DNA from 2 places in the Erwinia pyri genome. Region 2 is predicted to be linked to the other one. Evidence: riboswitches for the same ligand, from Rfam matches in the RefSeq annotation. Region 2 holds a riboswitch; the other holds the start of a gene.
What was found. Region 2 has a riboswitch for thiamine pyrophosphate ahead of thiC (phosphomethylpyrimidine synthase ThiC). Riboswitches for the same ligand answer to the same signal wherever they lie in the genome.
Positions count from the first base shown of each region.

Region 1 (8,063 bases), 430 kb from region 2:
AGGCAAACAGCAGCGCATTGCCTATCGCCATTACGCAGCAAAACAGGATCAGCATACGGCGATCGCCGCGGTTGTCCGACCGCTTCGCCAGCAGAATACTTACCGCAATGCCGGCTATCGCATTCACGGTGTAGAACAGCCCGACCCAGAATGGCCGCACCGCAACTTCACGCGTGAGGAACAGGCTCAGGGTGGGTGCCTGCAGCGCACCCGCCACCCCGACCATAAACGAGACGGCCATAAAAGCCAGATAAACAGGATTAATACGACGGCGACGCGTAAGCAGCAATTTCATGCCGGGTCCTTCAGGAAGATTAAGCCGCCCCAGCTGAGGCGACAAACAGCAAGCATAGAAGAAAACATGAACCCACGAAAAAAGCCAGCCGGGGTAGCCGCGGCTGGCAGGTGAAACTGCACCTTACTCAGAATGATAAGTGGATGTCAGAGCGCCATTCCGGGGAATGCCTCCCGCTCTTTCATCTTCAGCCAGTATGATCTTAATATAGGGCAAGAAAAACAGACTGAATTTTTTCAAAGGTTCCCCTTTTATGTCCTCTGCCCGTCTGCAACAACAGTTTATCCGGCTCTGGCAAAGCTGCGAAGGCGAGTCTCAGGAGACAACGCTTAACGATCTCGCTCTACAGTTAAACTGTTCGCGGCGGCATATGCGCAATCTTCTTAACGCTATGGAGGCGGAAGGCTGGCTGGCGTGGCACTCCGTCGCGGGCCGCGGCAAGCGTTCAACGCTCCGCTTTTTCTGTACCGGCTTGGCTCTGCAGCAGCAGCGGGCCGAGGCGCTGCTGGAAAACGATCTTATTGACCAGCTGGTGCCGCTGGTCGGCGATAAAAAAGCGGTGAGAAGCATGCTGCTCTCCCATCTTGGCCGCAGTTTTCGTCAGGGAAAGCATATTCTCCGCGTGCTCTATTATCGTTCGCTGCTTAATCTGGCACCCGGCAAGCCGTTACGCCGTTCAGAGACGCACCTCGCCCGACAGATCTTCAGCAGCCTGACCCGTATAAATGAGGAAAATGGGGAAATCGAACCCGATATCGCCCACCACTGGCAGCAGATCACGCCGCTGCACTGGCGCTTTTACCTGCGCCCCGCTATCCATTTTCATCATGGTCGTGAACTGGAAACGGACGATATCATCGCTACGCTGGTGCGTTTAAAACCGCAGCCGCTCTTTTCTCATTTCGATACGATTACCTCTTCAGCGCCCTGGACACTGGATATCACTCTTAACCAGCCCGACGGCTGGCTGCCCTGGCTGCTGGGCAGCGTCAGCGCCATGATCCTGCCGAGAGAGTGGCAATCCCTGCCAGACTTCGCCCGACAGCCGATCGGCACCGGCCCCTATGCCGTGGTGCGCAATCAGCCCTCCCAGCTCAGGATCCAGGCTTTTGATGACTATTTCGGTTTCCGCGCGCTGATTGATGAGGTCAATATCTGGGTCTTACCGGAAATCAGTGAAGAGCTGGTCTATTCCGGCGTGAAGCTGGAAGGCAGCAGCCTGGAAGAGAAATCGGAAGAGAGCCGTCTGGAAGAGGGATGTTATTTTTTGCTGTTTGACCAGCGCTCACCCCTGGGCCGGGATGAAGAGGTGCGCCGCTGGGTCAGCATGCTCTTCAACCCTATCGCCCTGTTGAACCAGGCGGGGCCGGGCTACCAGCGCTACTGGTTTCCTGCCTGGGGACTGCTGCCGCGCTGGCATCATCGGCGGGAGGTGAAGACCCCAGCCAAACCCGCCGGGCTGACTACGCTGACCCTGACCTGGTATAACGACCATGTTGAGCATCAGGGCATCGCCAATGCATTGCGCCCCCTGCTGGCGGAACAGGGCGTGGAGCTGATCGCTCAACAGGTGGATTATGACATCTGGCACCGCGGCGAAGCGGAGAGCGATATCTGGCTGGGCAGCGCCAACTTCACGCTGCCGCTGGAGTTTTCCCTGTTTGCGCTGCTGTATGAAATTCCGCTGGTTCATCACTGCGTGACGCTGGACTGGCAGCAGGATGCCAGGCGCTGGCGTGAGCAGAAGCTGCCGCTGGCGGAGTGGAGTCAGCAGCTTATTAATACCTGGACTCTGCATCCGCTGTTTCATCACTGGCTGCTGCTGGAGGGCCAGCGCAGCATGCGCGGCGTCAGGATGAATACGCTTGGCTGGTTTGACTTCAAATCTGCCTGGTTCGCGCCGCCGGAATCATGAGGCTTTCGCTAAAGCCGGTAAATCACTAGAATGAACCGTTCTCAACGGGGTGCGTTAGCGGTGTTTCATCGCCAGCGCTGAGAAAAACCCGTCGAACCTGATCCGGATAATGCCGGCGTAGGGATTTGAGAGTGTGTTACCTACTCAGATCCTTTGCGACCTCTCACCTTCAAGGAACGCAAAGTGTTAAAAAAAGTACTGCCCCTGCTGCTGCTCAGCGCCCCGGTTTTCGCGGCGAAACCTGTTTTAACCGTCTACACCTATGACTCCTTCTCTGCCGACTGGGGTCCCGGTCCCGCCATTAAAAAAGCCTTTGAAGCCAACTGCGGCTGCGAACTGAAATATGTTGCGCTGGAGGATGGCGTGTCGCTGCTGAACCGTCTGCGGATGGAAGGCAAAAACAGTAAAGCGGATGTGGTGCTGGGCCTGGATAACAATCTGCTGGATGCCGCTGAGAAAACGGGTCTGTTTGCACAAAGCCAGGTGGATACCAGCCAGACAACGCTGCCTGGCGGCTGGCATGATAAAACCTTTGTGCCCTATGACTATGGCTGGTTCGCCTTCGTCTATGACAAAACCAAGCTGCAAAATCCGCCCAAAAGCCTGAAGGAGCTGGTCGAGACCGATCGCCCGCTCAAGGTGATTTACGAAGATCCCCGCACCAGTACGCCAGGGCTGGGGCTGCTGCTGTGGATGCAGAAAGTCTTTGGCGACCAGACGCCGGAAGCCTGGCAGAAGCTGGCGAAGAAAACGGTCACCGTGACCAAAGGGTGGAGCGAAGCCTACGGCCTGTTCCTTAAAGGGGAAGGTGATATGGTGCTGAGCTACACCACCTCTCCCGCTTACCATCTGATCGAAGAGAAAAAAGAGCAGTATGCGGCGGCTAACTTCAGTGAAGGGCACTATCTGCAGGTCGAGGTAGCCGGAAAGCTCAAGGCCAGTAAGCAGCCTGAACTGGCGCAGAAGTTCATGAAATTTATGCTGGAAAAGCCGTTCCAGCAGAGCATTCCAACCGGCAACTGGATGTATCCGGTGGTAAAAAGCACGCTGCCTGTCGGGTTTGATACGTTAACTGTGCCCGCCACCTCGCTACAGTACACGCCGCAAGAAGTCGCCAGCCAGCGCAGCCAATGGATCAATGCATGGCAACGCGCCGTCAGCCGCTGATAGCTGGCTGGCTGGTGCCCGGTACGCTGGCAGCCTTGCTGCTGGTCGCCGTGGCCCTGCTGGCCTTTGCTGCGCTCTGGGCCAGCGCGCCGGAAATCGATCCGGCTCAACTCTGGCAGGATGACTACCTCTGGCACGTGCTGCGCTTCTCTTTCTGGCAGGCTTTCCTTTCCGCCATGCTGGCGGTTGGGCCTGCCATTCCCCTTGCGCGGGCGCTCTACCGACGGCGTTTTCCCGGCAGAGAAACGCTGCTGCGACTTTGCGCAATGACGCTGGTGCTGCCGGTGCTGGTGGCCGTCTTTGGTCTGCTCAGCGTTTACGGGCGTACCGGCTGGCTTGCGGGGCTCTGCTCGTTACTGGGCATCCAGTACACCTTTACCCCTTATGGCCTGCAAGGCATTCTGCTGGCGCACGTGTTTTTTAATCTGCCTCTGGCTACCCGCCTGCTTTTGCAGGCGCTGGAGCAGATCCCCGCCGAGCAGCGGCAGCTGGCGGCGCAGTTAGGCCTGCGGGGCTGGAACCATTTCAGCGTGGTGGAGTGGCCCTGGCTGCGGCGGCAGATGCTGCCTGCGGGCGCGCTGATCTTTATGCTTTGCTTTGCCAGTTTTGCTACCGTGCTGTCGCTGGGCGGCGGCCCCAAAGCCACCACTATTGAGCTGGCTATCTTCCAGGCGCTGAATTTTGATTACGATCCCGGCCGGGCCGCACTGCTGGCGCTGATCCAGATGGTTTGCTGTCTGGGCCTGGTGATGCTGAGCCAGTGGCTGAGTAAAGTGCTGCCTTCGGGTACCGCCAGCCTCAGCGGCTGGCGAAATCCTGAAGACAGCCTGCCGGCAAAAGTGTGGGACGTGCTGCTTATCGCCTGCGCGCTGATTTTACTGCTTCCTCCCCTGCTCGCCGTGATTGCCGACGGCGTAAATCAGGGGCTTCCTGCCGTGTTAGAGCAACCCGCGCTCTGGCAGGCAACATTGACCTCTTTACGCATTGCGCTGGGTGCTGGCCTGCTCTGTGTGATCCTCACAGTGATGCTGCTGTGGAGCAGCCGCGAGCTCAGGCTCCGTCAGCGCCCCGTCTCTGCCCACGCCCTTGAGCTCAGCGGCATGCTGATCCTGGCGATGCCGGGTATCGTGCTGGCCACCGGCTTTTTCCTGCTGCTCAATACCACCGCAGGCCTGCCGGACTCTGCGGACGGCATCGTGATCTTCACTAATGCGCTGATGGCCATTCCCTACGCCATGAAGGTGATGGAAAACCCGCTGCGCGATCTGGCCGAACGCTATAACCGCCTCTGCCTTTCGCTGGATATTCGCGGCCTGAACCGCCTCAGGCTGATTGAAGTCAGAGCCCTGAAGCGCCCGCTCGCTCAGGCGCTGGCGTTTGCCTGCGTGCTGTCGATTGGGGATTTTGGCGTGGTCGCGCTGTTCGGCAATGAGGGCTTTCGCACGCTGCCATTTTACCTTTATCAGCAGATGGGCTCCTACCGTACCCAGGATGGCGCAGTCACGGCGCTGCTGCTGCTGCTGCTCTGTTTCCTTCTCTTTACCCTGATTGAAAAACTGCCGGGACGCCATGCTGACGCTGACTAATCTGACTTATCTCTACAACCATCTGCCGATGCGTTTTTCCCTGAGTATGCAGGCCGGAGAGAGGCTGGCGATTCTGGGGCCCAGCGGCGCCGGGAAAAGCACACTGCTCAGTCTGATAGCGGGTTTTTTGCAGATTAACAGCGGCGAGCTGCGGCTTAGTGGCGAAGATCACAGCCATACGCCCCCCGCCCGTCGCCCGGTATCCATGCTTTTTCAGGAGAACAATCTGTTTCCCCATCTGACGGTGGCGCAGAATATTGGCCTGGGCTTACATCCCGGCCTGAAGCTGAGTCAGGCTCATAAGCAGACTTTGCAGCAGATTGCGCAGCGCGTTGGGTTGGAAACCTATCTGCAGCGCCTTCCGGGCCAGCTTTCCGGTGGTCAGCGGCAGCGTGCTGCCCTGGCCCGCTGTCTGGTGCGTCAGCAGCCGATCCTGCTGCTGGACGAGCCTTTTTCTGCCCTGGATCCTGCTCTGCGCAAGGAGATGCTGCAGCTGGTGGATGAAGTGTGCCGGGAGCGGCAAATCACGCTGTTGATGGTCTCGCACAGCATTGAAGACGCCGCGCGCATTGCGCCGCGCAGCGTGCTGATTGTTGACGGACGGGTTTACTGGGATGGCAGCACCGAAATGCTGCTGAAAGGCGAAGTCGCTGAGGCGGAAGTATTGGGCATCAGCCTGCGCTGAAAGTTACGTCGCCCATAAGCCACCCTTAATGCCCGATAAAGACCTGCCACAACAGCTGGCGGAAAACCGGCATCATCGGATGGAATTGCAGGGCGACAAGGCTTGCCAGGGCGGCCACTATCATCAGCGGCGCCAGCCAGCGCAGACGGCTTGGCGGCAGGTAAGCTGTCGCCCAGTCGCTCTGTTTTCTGGCCCGCAACCAGCGCCAGCCAAGCCAGCCGCCCAGCCATACCAGCAGCGCTACCGCCAGCAGGATCCATTTGAACAGGCTGCTGCTGGCCCCTTTCGGCACATCAATCGCCACGCCAGCCAGAATGCCCGGCAACAGATAGAGCGGCGGCCAGAGCAGGCAGCCAATGATGTTTGGCGGGATAAACTTCTTGACCGGCAGCTCCAGCATTCCCGCTACCAGCGGGATCAGGGGGCGTGTCGGCCCCACAAAACGCCCGACAATAATGGTAAACATACTGTGCTGATGCAGCGCGTGTTCGGTTTTATCCATCAGCCCCTGGTGCTTTTTGATAAAGGACCAGCGGTGCAGCGGACCCTTGAACTGCCAGCCAATCAGATAGGAGATCCAGTCCCCTACCAGACAGCCGATCGTCCCTGCCAGCCAGGCGGGATAGAGGCCAATCTGTCCGCTGCCAATCAGCGCACCGAAAGAGGCCATCAGAACGGTGCCGGGCAGCAGCAGGCCGACCAGCGCCAGCGACTCCAGAAAGGTGATCAGCCCAACGGCCATCAGCGACCAGGCCAGCGATTGCGTGATTAAATGTTCCAGCCAGGCTTCCATACTTTCCATATTCTCTTTCTGTTTGAGGTCGGATTGTCCTGAGCCACCCCCGATCCGTCAAGGTCTGAATTGTATGGAATACTGACAGAGCCGTTGCCGGTCACGAGAACTGTATAAATAAACATGCTATTATTGCTTATTGATTCAGCAAACGGGCTTTCAGGTGAACGACGCACGCGCAGGCTTTCTGCTTACCCGCCACTGGCGGGATACCCCTTCCGGTACTGAGGTGGTGCTGTGGCTGGCAACGGACCAGGGCCCGCAAAGAGTGGTGCTGCCGCCGCAGGAATCGGTGGCGTTTATCCCGCAGGCGTATCAACAGCAGGCTGAAGCGCTGCTGCAACAGGAGCGCCAGATTCGTTTTGCGCCGCTGACCCTGAAAGATTTTCGCCAGCGTCCCGTCGTGGGGCTTTATTGCCGTCAATACCGGCAGCTGCTTAAGCTGGAAAAGCTGCTGCGTGAAAACGGCATCATGGTGTACGAAGCTGATATCCGCCCGCCGGATCGCTTTTTAATGGAGCGGTTTATTACCGCGCCTGTCTGGTTCAGCGGTCAGAAGGCGGGTAACAGCCTGATTAATACCCGCCTCAAGCCTAACCCTGACTATCGCCCGCCGCTGAAGTGGGTTTCGCTGGACATAGAAACGACCCGCCACGGCGAGCTTTACTGCATCGGGCTTGAGGGGTGCGGACAGCGCATCGTCTATATGCTGGGGCCTGAAAACGGCGATGCCAGCAGGCTGGATTTTACGCTGGAGTATCTCTCCAGCCGCCCGCAGCTGCTGGAAAAACTCAACGCCTGGTTTGCACAGCACGACCCGGACGTGCTGATTGGCTGGAACGTGGTGCAGTTTGACCTGCGCGTGTTGCAAAAGCATGCCGATCGTTACGGCGTTCCGCTAAAATTAGGCCGTAATAATGAAGCGCTGGAGTGGCGGGAGCACGGTTTCAAACCCGGCGTATTTTTCGCTCAGGCCACCGGCAGGCTGATCGTTGACGGCATCGACGCGCTGAAATCCGCCTTCTGGAACTTTGACTCTTTCAGCCTGGAAGCCGTCTCGCGCGAGCTGCTGGGCGAAGGCAAAGCGATCAATAATCCCTGGGACAGAATGCAGGAGATCGATCAGCGCTTTGCCGAAGACAAGCCTGCGCTGGCCCACTACAACCTGAAGGATTGCGAGCTGGTTACGCGCATCTTTGAGAAAACGCAGATCATGCCTTTCCTGCTGGAGCGCGCCACGGTGAACGGGCTGGCGGTGGATCGTCACGGCGGCTCGGTGGCGGCCTTCAGCCATCTCTATCTTCCCCGTATGCACCGCGCAGGCTTCGTGGCGCCGGGCATGGGAGAAGTGGCGCCGGAGGCGAGCCCCGGCGGCTACGTGATGGATTCACGGCCTGGCCTGTATGATTCGGTCCTGGTGCTGGATTACAAAAGCCTTTATCCCGCTATTATTCGCACCTTCCTGATCGATCCCGTCGGCCTGGTGGAAGGTCTGGCGCATCCTGATGAAAAGGATTCCGTTGCCGGCTTCCGCGAAGCGCGCTTTTCCCGTACCACTCACTGCCTGCCGGAAATGGTAAACCAGATCTGGCAAGGGCGGGAAGCGGCCAAAAAAGAGGGTA
Region 1 is NZ_CP132353.1:3,759,516-3,767,578, forward strand. Features, by position in the region: gene Q3V30_RS17835 (sugar efflux transporter) at 1-295, opposite strand, end outside; gene sgrR (HTH-type transcriptional regulator SgrR) at 549-2,210, shown strand; TPP riboswitch at 2,246-2,352, shown strand; gene thiB (thiamine ABC transporter substrate binding subunit) at 2,394-3,377, shown strand; gene thiP (thiamine/thiamine pyrophosphate ABC transporter permease ThiP) at 3,353-4,963, shown strand; gene thiQ (thiamine ABC transporter ATP-binding protein ThiQ) at 4,947-5,648, shown strand; gene Q3V30_RS17860 (DedA family protein) at 5,674-6,441, opposite strand; gene polB (DNA polymerase II) at 6,605-8,063, shown strand, end outside.
Region 1: linked by a shared signal. The riboswitch ahead of thiB (thiamine ABC transporter substrate binding subunit) and the one ahead of thiC (phosphomethylpyrimidine synthase ThiC) in region 2 are both predicted to bind thiamine pyrophosphate.

Region 2 (8,063 bases):
TTCACTGGGCGTGGTGCTGGCGGCGGGCGGCTATCCGGGCGATTACAGCACGGGCGATCAAATTCACGGTTTACCGCTGGAAGCGACGCCTGACGGCAAAGTGTTCCATGCCGGGACAACGATGCAGGATGATTTGGTCGTCACCAACGGTGGACGCGTGCTGTGCGTGACGGCGCTGGGTGAAGATGTCGCCGCGGCGCAGAAGCAGGCGTATGCCCTGGCGAAATCTATCTCATGGCAGGGGAGCTTCTGCCGTAGCGATATTGGCTATCGCGCAATCGGTCGTAAGTAATTGTTCCAGGGGCCGACGTATCGGCCCCTGTTCCTCTGTCCCGCCTTCTCTGCACTCACAAATCAGCCTCTTGCGGCTCCGTCGCACACTGATCGTCGGCTGAAACCAGAATCAGCTGCGTCCCCTTAGGCGCTTCCAGCCAGGAAATGCTCACCGGCTTGCCCGATTCCTGCTGATGCTGCGTGATATAGCGAGTAAAGAAAGGATCGAAGCTGGGCTTCTCCTCACCGCCTTTGCAAAGCGTTACCGTACCCGAAGGTGACCAGTGCCCCTGCTTCAGCCATACGCGCCCCTCCAGCAGGTCGTCGCTGATTTTGAGCATGCGCCCCGCATCGAACTGATACAGCGCCACGGCGTCCGGCGAGAGCGCCTCACGTCGCCCTTCCAGCTGGCGCTGCATAAAGCTCAGGCTGCCATCCTGATCAAACCTCAGCGTCACGTCGTCCGGGTGCTCCCCTTTGATGTGGCGTTCAATCGAGATCAGCTTCTCCTGCTGCCACAGATAATCTGTGGTTTCAGTGTTGCCTCCCGTGAATGGGGTATAGACCGTTACAAGATGGCTGGAGTGGTTAGGGTTGTCTTTACGCCAGATCCTGACGGTGCCACGGTCAGCAAGATAGCCGCTGGCGGTAAAATCAGGGCGCGTGGAGCGTGAGCTGCATCCTGCCAGCATCAGCAGCATCAGCGCGAGGGTGGAGAAGGTAAACGGGTGTCGTTTCATGGGTGTGATTATCACACATTGCGGGCGGGTTTGCCGCAGCAGGCGTAGCTGAAGCAGAGAAAAGCAGAGAACCAGAACCTTAACAAAAGGGGCTTTACGCCCCCCTGTTTAAAACTTTTCACCGTCAGACGATTACTTAACAGCGTCTTTCAGTGCTTTACCAGAAACAAATGCCGGTACGTTTGCAGCAGCAATTTTGATTTCTTTACCAGTCTGCGGGTTGCGGCCAGTACGCTCAGCACGGTGGTTAACTTTAAAGGTACCAAAACCAACCAGTTGTACAGCATCACCTTCTTTCAGAGACTCAGTAATCGCAGCCAGGGTGGATTCCAGAGCAGCTTTAGCCTGGGTCTTAGACAGGTCCGCTTTGTCCGCAATTACATCAATCAGTTGAGTCTTGTTCATAAGTTATCCTTACAGTGTATTTATCGCTTGCTAAGCATCATGTGCGAGGGAAAAACCAAATTTGGCGCTCTCCTGCATTCACGCACCGCTAGCCACATTTTTCAGCCCCCCAAATGTAGACCAGACTGGGGGCGAATGTGAAGCCTTAAGGCGCTACAAATCAGGCCTGAAGTCACGTTTTATCGTGTTATTGCTGAAAATTTATACCGATGTTACTGATCCCCGACTCCCGCAGGTCAGATCGCAGTCCTTTGATCAGGTCGAGGTCCCTCTCCTCGCAGGCGCTGAGCAGGCGGAAAATCTCCCACTGGATGTCCCACTCCTCTTCTACCGCCGGGTTCTCTTTTAACTCTTCATCGGTCATTTCACGTTCAGCCTGCGTCATTTCCAGCATCGCAACGCTGGTAATGGAGGCTTCGCTGACGGCGATCGCATGCGCCAGCGTTTCACCGCTCAGACGGGAGTGCAGCAGTTCGCTCAGCGCCACGCAGGCATCAATGGCGGGATAGACGCCATACAGGTCGTAATCCTCTGCTGCCGGAATCGCTTCTTCAAACTTTTCCAGCTGCGAATCAAAATTCACTTTGGCATCTTTGATCACCAGGGTTTCCCAGATCAGATCAAGAATACGGCGATAAATTTGCGCATCCCCAAAACCGGTCTGCTGGCAAAATGCCCAGTAGTTGGGGAACATACGTTCACACAGGCAGGCCATAAAAGTAACGTGCTGCCAGCTTTCCAGTTTCTCAAGCCGCAGGTGAATGGGATTACGTAACATGTTGGGATCTCTTAAAGATAAGTGCGCGGCCAGCAGTGTAACTGAAAAGCAGAAAGCTCACACCGTTAACCCTGCAGGCCAAGTCGGACAAAAGAGGGGCGGTTAGAGGCGACGGCATCTGCCCAGCGGGTCGGCTCGGGAAGCCGGTAGCCCTGTAAGCAAGTTTCTACCCACGTCAGGGCTGTATCTGCGCTAACGCGATGCCCGGAAGAGATAAACAGCGGATTACAGCGCCTCTTGCTGCGCAGCACCCAGCCAATCTGCTCGCCTTTGTCGATCAGCGGCTGCCGTTCGCCCGGCTCATCGCCCAGCGGCTCGAACTTGCCGCACAAACGACGTTTGGCCACGCCGATAGTGGGCACGTCCACCAGCATGCCAAAATGGCTGGCTACGCCCAGGCGGCGCGGATGCGCAATTCCCTGTCCGTCAACGAATAACAGGTCGGGACGCTGCTCAAGCAGCTCCCAGGCGGCCAGCAGCGCAGGATATTCGCGGAAAGAGAGATAACCGGGGATATAAGGCATGGTGGTGGCGATACGGGCCACCCGGTGCTCTACCAGCTTCAGTGAGGGATACTCCAGAATAACGAGGGCGGCGCGTGTCACCTCGCCCCCCTGCTCAAATCCCACATCGGCGCCACCAATATAGCGTGGAGGCATAACGTCGAAGTCATCTTCGCGAACGACTTCCGCCGCCCGCGTTAACTGTTCCTGCTTTAATGCCTGAATATCCATACTTACCCCTGATGGTAAGGGCGTGACAGTTTGTGGACAGCCTCCACAAATACGCCCGCGTGTTCCGGTGGCACATCCTGATGGATGCCGTGGCCCAGGTTGAAGACATGCCCGGTGCCCTGACCAAAACCTTCAAGAATGGTCGCCACTTCCTGTTCGATGCGTGCAGGTGCAGCATAAAGCATGGAAGGATCCATATTGCCCTGCAGCGCCACTTTATCGCCCACCCGACGACGCGCATCGGCGATGTCGGTGGTCCAGTCCAGCCCCAGCGCATCACAGCCGGTCGCAGCCATCGCTTCCAGCCACTGGCCGCCGCCTTTGGTGAACATCGTCACCGGCACGCGGCGCCCGTCGTTTTCACGCTGCAGGCCATCGATAATTTTGTGCATGTAATGCAGAGAGAACTCCAGATAATCGCGTCCGGTCAGCACCCCGCCCCAGGTATCGAAGATCATCACCGACTGCGCGCCAGCACGGATCTGCGCATTGAGGTAGAGCGTAACGCTCTCTGCCAGCTTATCCAGCATCAGATGCAAGGTTTGCGGCTCCGCATACATCATCTTTTTGAGTTTGGTGAAAGCTTTACTGCTGCCGCCTTCGACCATGTAGGTCGCCAGCGTCCAGGGGCTGCCGGTAAAGCCGATTAACGGCACTTCACCGTTGAGATTTTTGCGGATGGTCCGCACGGCGTTCATCACATAGCCCAGTTCCTGCTCCGGATCCGGTACCGGCAGCTTTTCAACATCTGCACGACAGGTTACTGGCGAGGAGAAGCGTGGGCCTTCACCGGCTTCAAAATAGAGACCTAAACCCATGGCATCAGGAATGGTCAGAATATCCGAGAACAGGATCGCCGCATCAAGCGGGTAACGCCGCAGCGGTTGTAGAGTCACTTCGCAGGCCAGCTCGGCATTTTTGCAAAGCGACATAAAATCGCCGGCAACGGCGCGGGTGGCTTTGTACTCTGGCAGATAGCGACCGGCCTGACGCATCATCCACACAGGTGTGACATCAACAGGCTGGCGCAGCAGCGCGCGCAGATAACGATCGTTCTTCAGTTCACTCATCTTTAAAGGCTCTCTCAAATTCAGGCGCGCAGTATAGCATTCATTCCGCCTCGGCGCGGCAGAGGGCAACGGTATCCTCAATCAGCCGACGTGCTACCGTTCCGGCTGGCGGCAAGTGCGGCAGGGCATCAAATCGATACCAGCCTGCATCCAGCAGCTCTTTCGGGTCAATCTGGATCTCACCGCTGTCGTAATCGGCCATAAACGCCATCATTAACGACTGCGGGAATGGCCAGGGTTGTGAAGAGATATAGCGCAGATTCTTCACTTTAATGCCGCTCTCTTCCATTACTTCACGCGCGACGGTCTCTTCCAGCGTTTCGCCAACTTCAACAAATCCTGCCAGTACCGTATAGATTCCGTTACGGTGTTTGGTGTGCTGGGCCAGTAAAATTTCTTCGCCCCGGCGGATGGCGACAATGATGCAGGGGGCAATTTGCGGGTAGTAACGCTGGCGGCAATGCTGGCAAAGGCAGGCTCTTTCCGTTTTGCTGTGATGCATCTCATGGCCGCAGTAGCCGCACCATTTGTGGGATCGATAAAACTCCGCCAGCTGGATCCCTTTGCCCGCCAGCTGAAAAAGCCCGACATCCTGATCGAGGATCTGGCGTAACGATCCCATCTCCTGTGGCCGGTTTTCACAGATCAGATAAACAGGATCGCCCTGCCACTCGCCTATCAAAGATCCGGTAGATCCTGCCAGCCCATTCTCTTCTGCGTTGCCATAGGGTAATTGACCTTTGGGCAACCACAGTTTATGTTCATGACTGACAACCCACCAGCCAACGTCTACGCTTGAAATCTCACGTTGCATAAATTTGCTCATCCTCAACATGCAGAATTTTGAATTACTGGATTGGGGCTAGACAGAAATATTACATACCTGGAGTCACACATGCTTAACCAGTTAGAAGTCCTTACCGCGCGCGTTGGCGGATGCAGCGACCTGGTAGACTTCTGTCTGCGCTCCCGCAGGCAGTTGCTGATTGCCTATTATCATCTGGTTGGCATCAAGCCTAACAAGGAATCGCTGACTACGCTCGACGAAAACGCACTGGACAATTTCTGTCAGGGCCTGGTCGATTATCTCTCTACCGGTCATTTCACCGTTTACGAACGCTTTATTGAAGAGATGGAAGGCAGCGAGCAGCTGGCTAAAGCGGCCATTATCTATCCTTCGCTGCAGGCCAATACTGAAATCATTATGCGCATTTACGATACGCATCTGGAAGGCGCTATCGACCATGATAACTACCTGGAATTCCAGAACGCCCTCTCTGAAGTAGGGGAAGCGCTGGAAGCCCGCTTTACGCTGGAAGATAAATTCATCCAGCTGGCGCTGGAGAAAAGCGCGGATAAAGCAGTCGCCGCTAACGACAGCGCGCTGGCCCGCCCGGCGTAAAAGTTATCACTTTGTAAAAACCTTGTAGTTTTAAAAAAGCCCCTTTATGCTGAAGGGGCACTACAGGTGAGGTTACTTTTTCACCACCTACGTTTTGTCGGACGCTTGAGTCGGGCAAAATTCTTCTTGTCGGAGTGCCCTTAGGGGCTGAGACCGTTTATTCGGGATCCGCGGAACCTGATCAGGTTAGTACCTGCGAAGGGAACAAGAGTAAACATTCAGTGACGGTGTGGATCCGTACGTTTTCACACCCTGCGCTTACTCCTCCGAACTCCAGGCAAGCACATTCCCTTTTTTCAGGAACGCGCTATGTCTACCAGTAAAAAACCGTCCCGCCGCGAACAGCGTGCAGAAGCACAACAATTTATCGACTCCCTTCAGGGCACAGCTTTCCCTAACTCCAGACGTATCTGGCTAAGTGGATCCCGTGAGGATATTCGCGTACCGATGCGCGAGATCCAGCTCAGCCCGACCCAAACCGGCGGCAGCAAAGAGAAGCCGCTATTCGAAGCCAACGAGCCGGTGCCGGTCTATGACACCGCAGGCCCCTACGGCGATCCTGAAGCGAAAATTGATGTGCACCGTGGGCTGGCTCGTTTGCGCCAGGCGTGGATTAGCGAACGCGGTGATACGCAGCCCATAGAGCAGCTCAGCTCAGTTTATACTCAGCAGCGGCTGGCGGATGAAGGGTTGGATCATCTCCGCTTTGAACATCTTCCTCGCCCTCGCAAGGCGCTGGCTGGCCGCTGCGTCACCCAGCTTCATTACGCTCGTCTGGGTATTGTCACCCCGGAGATGGAGTTTATCGCCCTGCGTGAAAACATGGGGCGTGAACGCATCCGTGGCGAGGTGCTGCTGCAACAGCATCCCGGCAACAGCTTTGGCGCCAGCCTGCCTGAGAATATCACCCCGGAGTTTGTTCGCCAGGAAGTGGCCGCCGGGCGCGCCATCATTCCCGCCAATATCAATCACCCGGAATCTGAGCCGATGATCATTGGCCGTAATTTTCTGGTGAAAATCAACGCCAACATCGGTAATTCCGCCGTCAGCTCCTCTATTGAAGAGGAGGTGGAGAAGCTGGTGTGGTCAGCACGCTGGGGTGCCGATACGGTGATGGATCTCTCCACGGGCCGGAATATTCATGAAACTCGCGAATGGATATTGCGTAACAGTCCGGTCCCCATTGGCACCGTGCCGATTTACCAGGCGCTGGAAAAGGTGAATGGCGTGGCGGAAAGTCTCACCTGGGAAATCTTCCGCGACACCCTGCTGGAGCAGGCTGAACAGGGTGTGGACTACTTCACCATCCACGCCGGCGTCCTGCTGCGCTACGTGCCGATGACCGCAAAGCGACTGACCGGGATCGTTTCACGCGGCGGCTCGATCATGGCGAAATGGTGCCTTTCGCATCACAAAGAGAGTTTCCTCTATGAGCATTTCCGCGAAATCTGCGAACTGTGCGCGGCCTATGACGTTTCGCTGTCGCTGGGCGATGGCCTGCGTCCCGGCTCTCTGCAGGACGCCAACGATGAGGCGCAATTTGCTGAGCTGCATACGCTGGGCGAACTGACCAAAATCGCCTGGGAGTATGACGTGCAGGTGATGATTGAAGGCCCCGGCCACGTGCCGATGCAGATGATCCGCCGCAATATGACAGAACAGCTGGAGCACTGCCATGAGGCGCCCTTCTACACCCTTGGCCCGCTGACGACAGATATCGCGCCGGGGTACGATCATTTTACCTCCGGCATTGGTGCCGCCATGATTGGCTGGTTTGGCTGCGCCATGCTTTGCTACGTCACGCCAAAAGAGCATCTGGGACTGCCCAACAAGGAAGATGTTAAGCAGGGGCTGATTACCTACAAGATTGCTGCACATGCCGCAGACCTGGCAAAAGGTCATCCTGGCGCACAGATCCGCGATAACGCCATGTCGAAAGCCCGTTTCGAATTCCGCTGGGAAGATCAGTTCAACCTGGCGCTCGATCCCCATACGGCGCGAGCCTACCACGATGAGACGCTGCCGCAGGAGTCGGGCAAGGTGGCCCATTTTTGCTCAATGTGCGGGCCTAAATTCTGTTCGATGAAGATTACCCAGGAGGTGCGCGACTATGCCGCCCGCCTGGAGGCGGAAGCGCAGCCAATTGAAGTCGGGATGGCCGAAATGTCCGAAGCGTTCCGCACGCGCGGCGGCGAACTCTATCATCCTGCCGACGCGCTGATTCGGGAGGAAAAAGCATGAGCCGCGGCCCTTTTCCCGCAACTGCCGCGCGGCTTGGTCTCTATCCGGTAGTGGAGAGTGTGGCATGGCTTGAACGCCTGCTGGATGCTGGCGTGCGTACGCTGCAACTTCGTATTAAAGATCTTCCGGAAGCGGCGGTAGAGCAGGATATCGCCCACGCGGTCGCGCTGGGCAAACGTTATCAGGCCCGCCTGTTTATCAATGATTACTGGCGTTCAGCCATTAAATATCAGGCCTATGGCGTGCATCTGGGTCAGGAGGATCTGGATGTGGCGGATCTGGATGTCCTGCATCGCGCGGGCTTACGTCTCGGCCTCTCCACACATGACGACGCGGAGCTGGATCGCGCTCTGGCAGAGCAACCTTCCTATATCGCACTGGGGCATCTGTTCCCGACGCAGACCAAAGTCATGCCCTCAT
Region 2 is NZ_CP132353.1:4,194,279-4,202,341, forward strand. Features, by position in the region: gene purD (phosphoribosylamine--glycine ligase) at 1-292, shown strand, start outside; gene Q3V30_RS19860 (DUF1481 domain-containing protein) at 348-1,013, opposite strand; gene hupA (nucleoid-associated protein HU-alpha) at 1,146-1,418, opposite strand; gene Q3V30_RS19870 (YjaG family protein) at 1,606-2,196, opposite strand; gene nfi (deoxyribonuclease V) at 2,262-2,930, opposite strand; gene hemE (uroporphyrinogen decarboxylase) at 2,933-4,000, opposite strand; gene nudC (NAD(+) diphosphatase) at 4,041-4,814, opposite strand; gene rsd (sigma D regulator) at 4,896-5,402, shown strand; TPP riboswitch at 5,523-5,623, shown strand; gene thiC (phosphomethylpyrimidine synthase ThiC) at 5,712-7,643, shown strand; gene thiE (thiamine phosphate synthase) at 7,640-8,063, shown strand, end outside.